Regions from separate parts of the Saccharopolyspora erythraea genome, predicted to be linked through region 2. Evidence: riboswitches for the same ligand, from Rfam matches in the RefSeq annotation. Region 2 holds a riboswitch; the other holds the start of a gene.
What was found. Region 2 has a riboswitch for cobalamin ahead of HUO13_RS29985 (putative cobaltochelatase). Riboswitches for the same ligand answer to the same signal wherever they lie in the genome.
Positions count from the first base shown of each region.

Region 1: it holds a riboswitch for cobalamin, as region 2 does, so the genes downstream of both, HUO13_RS06380 (ribonucleoside-diphosphate reductase subunit alpha) here and HUO13_RS29985 (putative cobaltochelatase) in region 2, are expected to answer to the same signal.

Region 1 is NZ_CP054839.1:1,375,307-1,379,717, reverse strand. It holds gene HUO13_RS06385 (glycoside hydrolase family 3 protein) at 1-1,192, opposite strand, end outside; cobalamin riboswitch at 1,323-1,526, shown strand; gene HUO13_RS06380 (ribonucleoside-diphosphate reductase subunit alpha) at 1,653-4,076, shown strand; gene HUO13_RS06375 (ribonucleotide-diphosphate reductase subunit beta) at 4,150-4,411, shown strand, end outside.
Region 2 is NZ_CP054839.1:6,713,133-6,717,543, reverse strand. It holds gene HUO13_RS29995 (S1 family serine peptidase) at 1-798, shown strand, start outside; gene HUO13_RS29990 (GNAT family N-acetyltransferase) at 936-1,433, shown strand; cobalamin riboswitch at 1,743-1,924, shown strand; gene HUO13_RS29985 (putative cobaltochelatase) at 1,962-4,049, shown strand; gene cobO (cob(I)yrinic acid a,c-diamide adenosyltransferase) at 4,332-4,411, shown strand, end outside.

The DNA of each region.
Region 1 (4,411 bases), 2.9 Mb from region 2:
GCCTGCGATGCCGGACTCCTCTGCGGAAAACCACCTCCGCGTCGGGCAACGCCGCGCGGACGCCGTCGAGCGGGGTGACCACGTGCGGCGGGCTGACGTGCGAAGAGCCACCGCCCTGAACCGCGGGCAGCACGGCGTTCTCCCCGATCACAGCGACCTTCCCGATCGGCGTGGGCAGCGGGAGCACGGGCTGGTCGTCGACGTTGGCGTTGCGCAGCAACACGAATCCCCGCGTCGCCAGCCGGCGGATCACCGGACGCGCGTCGTCGGGAGGACCCGATGCGTCCACTTCGGATTCGCCGTCCAATGCACCGGTCCGGGCCGCCAACCGCAGCAGCCGCAACACCTTGTCGTCCAGCAACTCCTCCGCGACCCGCCCCTCGCGAACCGCAGTCGCGAGTGCCCCGCCGCTCCACGGCCCGCCTGGCCCCGGCATGACGAGATCGAGCCCGCCGAGCGCGCACCGTTCGCAGTCGCGGGCGGCGAACCAATCCGAGACGTTGACGCCGTCCCACCCCCACTCGCCCTTGAGAATCCCGTTCACCAGCTCGGAGTTCTCGGTCATCGAGTACCCGTTGACCGAGTTGTAGGCGGTCATGACGGCCCACGGCCGCGCCTGCTCGACGATGCGCCGGAACGGCTCCAGGTAGACCTGCCGCAGCACCCGCGGCTCGACGACCGCGTCGTAGGTCATCCGCCCGGTCTCGCTGTCGTTGGCTACGAAGTGCTTGGGCGTCGCGGCGACACCGCGCGACTGAATGCCCGCGACCACCTGCGCACCGATCTCGCCCACCAGCAGGGGGTCCTCGGAGAAGTTCTCGAAATGCCTGCCACCGAAGGGACTCCGGTGCAGGTTCACCGTCGGCGCGAGGACCACGTGCACGCCCCTGCGCCGGGCCTCGTCGCCGAACAGCTCCCCGACCTGCCGCGCCGCGTCGACGTCCCAGGTGGCCGCCACCGCCGACGCCACCGGCAGCAGCAGCGAGGTGTCCCGCTCGTCCCACTTCGTCCCGCGCACGCCGTTCGGGCCGTCGGAGAGCACCATCCGGCGCAGCCCGATCTCGGGCATCGCGTGCAGGGTCCAGAACCCCGACCCGGTGAGCAGCCGAGCCTTCTGCTCGACGGTGAGCCCGGCGAGCAGGGAACGCAGCCTCGGCTCGTCCGGCTCCGGTCGATCAACGGCACCGCTCATGGCGAGGTCCTTTCCGTTGGGCCGCCGGCTGCGTGCGACCCAGGAGTGACCGCGACGCGACCCGCTGTCCATTCCACATCAAAGACACGCCGATATCTAGCCCGCCGCAAAGTGGACGAACCCAAGATGTAGTGTGTCCCGCGCCGATGGATCACCACGGAAGGTGAGGCAACAGGGAACCCGGTGCGAATCCGGGACTGCCCCGCAGCGGTGAACGGGAACGACCGTCGTGACCGGCTCCGGCCGGTACGGCACTGGGCGCGCACGCGCCCGGGAAGCCACGACCAGTAGGCCGCCCGTGAGTCCGAAGACCTGCCATCGGTGCGCGCACGAGGTGTGCGCGCTGTCCGGGGCCTCGAGGGCGGGTCGCGTGGACGACCGGCGACGCGTGCCGTCGCCGCGATCCCGCACGCCTCCGTGTTCCCGGGCCGGCCCTACGAGCACGTGAGGAGAAAGCGTCGTGACCGAAACGCTCACCGCACCCGCACCGAGCAGCGCACCCGACTGGGATCGGGTTTCGGCTGTGGTCCGGCAGGCGTGTGAGGGTCTGGGGGGAGTGTCGGCCGACGCCGTGCTCGACGAGGTCCGCCGCAACAGCTTCGACGGCATCAGCGCCGACGAGCTCGCGATCGCCCAGATCATGGCCGCCCGCACCATGGTGGAGGCCGAACCCAATTACTCCCAGGTCACCGCCCGGCTGCTGCTGGACCGGCTGCGCCGCGAGGCCCTGACCTACCTGGCCGGGTGGCCCGACGACGCCGACCAGGAGCAGATGCGCGAGCGCTACGCGCCCTACTTCCGCGACTACGTCGCGCGCGGCGTCGAGCTGGGCCAGCTCGACCCCGAGCTGGCGTCCTTCGACCTGGACCGGCTGGGGGCCGCGCTGCTGCCTGAGCGCGACATGTCCTTCGGCTTCCTCGGCCTGCAGACCCTCTACGACCGGTACTTCCTGCACCACGACGGGACCCGCTACGAGCTGCCGCAGGCGTTCTTCATGCGGGTGGCGATGGGTCTGGCGCTGCGGGAGGACGACCGCGAGGCGCGGGCGGTGGAGTTCTACCGGCTGCTGTCGTCGTTCGACTTCATGTGCTCGACTCCGACGCTGTTCAACTCCGGCACCACCCGGCCGCAGCTGTCGTCGTGCTTCCTGACCACCGTGGACGACGACCTGCACGGCATCTTCCACTCCATCAGCAACAACGCGATGCTGTCGAAGTACGCGGGCGGGCTGGGCAACGACTGGACCCCGGTGCGCGGCATCGGCGCGCACATCAGGGGCACCAACGGCCAGTCCCAGGGCGTCGTGCCGTTCCTCAAGATCGCCAATGACACCGCGGTGGCGGTGAACCAGGGCGGCAAGCGCAAGGGCGCGGTCTGCGCATACCTGGAGACCTGGCACATCGATGTCGAGGAGTTCCTCGACCTGCGCAAGAACACCGGCGACGACCGGCGTCGCACGCACGACATGAACACCGCGAACTGGGTGCCGGACGAGTTCATGCGCCGCGTCGAGGCCGATGAGACGTGGACGCTGTTCTCCCCGGACGAGACGCCTGACCTGCACGATCTCTACGGCACGGCGTTCGCCGAGCGCTACCGCGACTACGAGCAGGCCGCCGAGCGGGGCGAGATCAAGGTCTATCGGCAGGTCCGTGCGGTGGAGTTGTGGCGGCGGATGCTGACGATGCTGTTCGAGACCGGGCACCCGTGGATCACGTTCAAGGACCCGTGCAACCTGCGCTCGCCGCAGCAGCACGCGGGTGTTGTCCACTCGTCGAACCTGTGCACCGAGATCACGTTGAACACCAGCCGTGACGAGGTCGCGGTGTGCAACCTCGGGTCGATCAACCTCGCGCGTCACGTCACCGCCGACGGCATCGACCACGAGCGGCTCGAGCGCACGACCCGGACCGCGGTGCGGATGCTGGACAACGTGATCGACATCAACTTCTACACGATCCCCGAGGCGCGGCACTCGAACCTGCGGCACCGGCCGATCGGTCTGGGGTTGATGGGCTTTTCGGATGCGTTGTTCGTGCAGCGGATTCCGGTGTCGTCGCAGGCGGCGGTGGAGTTCGCCGACCGCAGCATGGAGGAGATCTCCTACCACGCGATCTCGGCCTCGGCCGAGTTGGCGGCCGAGCGCGGCAGGTACGAGTCGTTCGAGGGTTCGCTGTGGAGCCAGGGCGTGCTGCCGATCGACTCGCTGGCGCTGCTGGAGCAGGCCCGCGACGGCCAGGTCGAGCTGGATCGGACGACGACCCGGGACTGGAGCGCGTTGCGGGAGCGGGTGCGTGCGGTGGGCATGCGCAACTCCAACGTGATGGCGATCGCGCCGACCGCGACCATCGCCAACATCTGCGGCGTGGGGCAGTCCATCGAGCCGATCTACCGCAACCTGTACGTGAAGTCGAACATGTCCGGCGACTTCACCGTGGTCAACCCGCACCTGGTCGCCGACCTCAAGGCGGCGGGGCTGTGGGACGAGGACATGATCGCCGACCTGAAGTTCCACGACGGCTCGCTCGGCCCGATCAGCCGCATCCCCGGCGAGCTGAAGGAGCTCTACGCCACGGCGTTCGAGGTCGAGCCGCGCTGGCTGGTGGAGGCCGCCGCGCGCAGGCAGAAGTGGATCGACCAGGCGCAGTCGCTGAACCTGTATGTCGCCGCGCCCAGCGGCCGCAAGCTCGACGAGCTGTACCGGCTGGCGTGGCGCCAGGGGCTCAAGACCACCTACTACCTGCGGTCGACCAGCGCGACGCACGTGGAGAAGAGCACCCTGCGCGGCACCGACGGCAAGCTCAACGCCGTGCCCACCACCCCGGTCGCCCCGGCGGCGCAGGCCTGCTCGGTTGAGGACCCCGACTGCGAAGCCTGCCAGTGACCGATCCCGGTCGTGCCGGAACACGCGTCCGGCACGACCGGTCACCCGAACCGTTGAAAGGGGGAGTTTCCTGATGACTGCCGATTCCGTGACCGGGCCGAGTGCCACCGGGCTGGGTGAGATCGACCGCGACGCCGGCCGCGTGGACGTCGCCGAGAAGGCGATGATCAACTCGCGTGCCGACGTCAACCAGCTGCTGCCGCTGAAGTACGGCTGGGCGTGGGACAAGTACCTCGCGGGCTGCAACAACCACTGGATGCCCACCGAGGTGTCGATGCAGGCCGACATCGCGCTGTGGAAGTCCCGCGACGGCCTCACCGACGACGAGCGCATGA
Region 2 (4,411 bases):
GAGGCATCTCGTGCTGCCAGGCGGGTGCGGCGGCTGTTGGCGACGGGGGCTGTGACCGTGCTCGCGGGGGTCTACCCGGCCGCCGCCGCGGCTGCGGAGCCCGAAGCGCGTGTGCTCGGGGGTTCGGAGACCTCGGCCGCCGAGGCGCCGTGGATCGTGGCGCTCACCGACGAATCGGACCGCCAGTTCTGCGGCGGTGCGCTCCTCAGTCCGATCAAGGTGGTGACCGCCGCGCACTGCACCATCGATCTTTCGACCGGCAAGCCACGTCCGCTCGGCGGCCTTCGCGCGGTCGTCGGACGGTCCGACCTGCGGACGCAGGAGGGGGTCGTCAGTGCCGTCGACGCCGCGTGGGTCCACCCGCGGTACCAGGGTTTCGCCAGCGGGCACGACGTCGCGGTCCTGACGCTTCGGACCCCGGTGGACTACCGCGTCCTCCCGCTCGTCGGGCAGGGGGAGACCGCGCCGTACCAGACCGGGACGGTCGGCCGGGTCTACGGCTGGGGCCGCACGTCCGAGTCGGGGGCGCAGTCGTCGGTGCTGCGTTCCGTCGAGGTGCCTGTCACCCCGGACGCCGAGTGCGGCCGGGCTTACGCCGGCTTCGACCGGTCGTCGATGTTCTGCGCGGGCACGCCCGAGGGCGGGCGGGATGCGTGCGGGGGTGACTCGGGTGGCCCGTACGTGGTCAACGGGCGCCTGGTCGGGGTCGTGTCGTACGGCGTGGGCTGTGGACGGCCGGAGCAGCCGGGTGTCTACACGCGGCTGGCGACCTACGCCGGCGAGATCGCGGGAGCGTGAGGCGGCGGGCTTGGCGCTTCCGGTAGCCGGGGTGCGTGTGACCTGCGGCGGACTCATCCGCTGCGGAGGGTGTTGTTAGCAACTCCGAGTGCTCGTGGATGCGGTTGTCGGGGGTCGGTTGTGATATCCAGGTAAGGGTGACCCTTCAGCCTCTTGCGACCTCTGTGCACCGCGCCTACACGGCGGATCTCGATGCCGAAGACTTCTACCGGATGCTGCGGTTGCGCGTTGACGTCTTCGTGGTCGAGCAGGAGTGCCCTTACCCCGAGTTGGACGGTCGTGATCTGGAAACCACGACTCGCCACTTCTGGATCGATTCAGCAGATGGCTACGTGCTCGGCTACCTGCGGTTGCTGGAGGACCCCGACGGCACCTTCCGGATCGGCCGGGTCTGCACCGCCAAGAGCGCGCGCGGTCTCGGGCTCGCCCGCAAGCTGATGCGGGCCGCCGTCGCCGAGGTGCAGCGCGAGCCCGCGGTGCTCTCGGCGCAGACCTACGCGCTGGAGTTCTACCGCTCCTTCGGCTTCGTCGAGGATGGCGAGGAGTACCTGGAGGACGGGATTCCGCACATCGAGATGCGACGCGACCCGCGCACTCGCACCGCGAACCCGACGGTCGGCGGCGCGGCGAGGTAGCGGCGAGCGCGCCGGAGACGGTGCGTAGCTGCCGTGCCGGCGGATCGGGCTGCGACGAGCCCGACGCGGGCGGCCAGGTGGCGAGCGGCGGCAACCGGCGGAGCGGAGCCGAGCAGCCCTGGCGGGTTCGGGGAAGAGCGGTGTCCCGCGCGCGGGAGCGCCTTGGAACGGACTCCCTGATGCAGCCGTGTCCGATGCCCAGGACATGCACCGCCCCGGAAATGCCCTGCGCATCGCGCCGTTGACGGGCCGAGGCGATCCGCCGGAGTAGTGGTTCTCGTTACGCCGTGCCCTCGCCGGTGATCGCGGTCTGCGACGATGCACGGTGGTCAAAGCAAGGAGTGCGTCAGGAAGCCGGTTGGAGTCCGGCACGGCCGGCGCCACTGTGACCGGGGAGCGGACCTCCCCCGCGAGCCACCGGGGCGACCTGGGAAGGCCGGAGGGACGCGGCGAGCCGGGAGTCAGGACACTGCCACCCCTTGTTCCCACCACCCGGGGCGCCCGAGACCCGAGGAAGGAACTGCACGCATGACCGCTGTGCGCTACCCGTTCTCCGCCGTGGTCGGACACGACGACCTGCGGCTGGCCCTGCTGCTCAACGCGGTGCACCCGCGCATCGGCGGGGTCCTGGTCCGCGGCGAGAAGGGCACCGCCAAGTCGACCATCGTGCGCGCGCTGGCCGCGCTGCTGCCCGAGCTCGACGTGGTGCCGGACTGCCGCTTCGGCTGCGCACCGCTGGACGCCGACCCGCGGTGCCCCGACGGCCCGCACGACGGCACCGCCTCGTCGGTCCGCCCCGCGCGGCTGGTGGAGCTCCCGGTCGGCGCGACCGAGGACCGCCTGGTCGGCTCGTTGGACCTGGAGCGCGCCCTCACCGACGGCGTCCGCGCCTACCAGCCCGGTCTGCTCGCGGCCGCCCACCGCGGCGTTCTCTACGTCGACGAGGTGAACCTGCTGCACGACCACCTCGTCGACCTGCTGCTCGACGCCGCCGCGATGGGACGCGCGCATGTCGAACGCGAGGGTGTCTCGGTGGCCCACGCCGCCTCGTTCCTGCTCGTCGGCACGATGAATCCCGAGGAGGGCGAGCTGCGGCCGCAGCTGCTCGACCGGTTCGGCCTCACGGTCCACGTCACGGCCTCCCGCGACGTGCCGACGCGGACCGAGGTGGTGCGGCGGCGGCTGGCGTTCGAGGCCGACCCGGCTGGGTTCGCCCGCCGTTGGGAGGACGAGGACGCCGACCTGGCCAAGCGGATCGCCGCCGCCCGGGAACGGGTCGGCTCTGTGGTGCTGCCGGACTCCGAGCTGCGGCGGATCTCCGCGCTGTGCGCTGCCTTCGAGGTCGACGGCATGCGCGCCGACCTCGTGCTCGCCCGGACGGCGGTGGCGCACGCGGCCTGGCGCGGCGCTGAGTCGGTGGCCGAGGCCGACGTCGAGGCCGCCGCCCGTCTCGCGCTGCCGCACCGCAGGCGCCGCGACCCGTTCGACGAGCCCGGGGTGGAGGAGGAGCAGTTGCAGCAGGCGCTCTCCGATGCCGCCCAGCACGCGGACAACCCGCCGGAGGACGAGCGCGACGAGCAGTCCGGCGACGAGCGGGACGAGCAGTCCGGCGACGACGATCCGGATGAAGGCGGTCCGGGTGGCGCATCCGGCCCCGACGATGGCGGCCCGGACGACGACGGCCCGGACGGCGGTCCGGGTGGCGGTCAAGCCAGCCCGGAGGAGGGCGGTGAGCCGCGCCGCAAGGCCCCGTCGGAGCGTCCGCCCGCGCCGCCCGCGGCGGCGTTCCGGGCTCGGTTGCTGGAAGTGCCGGGTGTCGGTGAGGGAGCGCCCGGCAGGCGCTCGCGCTCGCGGTCGCGCACCGGCCGCGCCGTACGCGCTTCCACAGTGGACGGACATGGCATCCACCTGCCCGCGACGCTGAGCGCCGCGGCGCCGCATCAGTCCGCGCGCGGGCGCAGCGGTCCCGGGCTGGTGCTCCGCGGCCACGACGTGCGGCACGCCGTCCGCGAGGGCAGGGAAGGCAACCTGGTGCTGTTCGTGGTCGACGCGTCGGGGTCGATGGCGGCCCGCGAGCGGATGTCGGCAGTCAGCGGTGCCGTGCTCTCCCTGCTGCGCGACGCCTACCAGCGCCGGGACAAGGTCGGGGTGGTGACCTTCCGCGGCGACTCCGCTGAGGTGGCGCTGCCGCCCACGTCCTCTGTGGACACCGCTGCGGTCCGGATGCGGAGGTTGCGCACCGGCGGGCGCACGCCGCTGGCCGACGGACTGCTCAAGGCGCACAAGGTCATCGGTACCGAGCGCACGCGCGACCCGCGCCGCCGTCCGCTGCTGGTGCTGCTCACCGACGGCAAGGCGACGGTCCCACTGAGGTCCAATGTGGACGGACGTGCCCGCCGTGCGGTCGACGACGCGGTGCGCTCGGCGGGGCTGCTCGCCGACGCCGGTGTGGCCTCGGTCGTCGTCGACTGCGAGAACGGGATGGTGCGGCTGGGGCTCGCCGACCGGCTCGCCGGCGCGCTCTCGGCGCCGTGCCTGCGGCTGGAGGAACTGTCGGCCGACAACGTCGCCGGTGTCGTGCGCGCCGTGCGGGACGGCGGTTCGCGCGCGGCTTGATCTCGTTTTGATTACGAGATTGGAGATCTCGCGTACGGGTCTCGCAGGCCGGTTGGTACGGTGTTCGCGTCCACCTGACCCCCAGGGGTGGACCTGAAAAGTGCCCTCGCGCTCCCGGTAACCCCCAGGCTGGTTGAGCGCGAGGGCCTTTTCGTTCCCGGGGCAACCGCGGTCGCGCGGTCTGATCGTCCCGCTACCGCGTCCTGATGGCCTGGCTGCCGCGGACGGATGCCCCCCGACCGGGGCCGCTGAGATCGGCGCCACTTGGCTTAGGGTCGGAGCATGCCTCAGGGACAGCCATCGACAGTGCCAGCCGACGGACTGACGACTCGCCAGCGGCGCAACCGCCCGCTGGTCGTGGT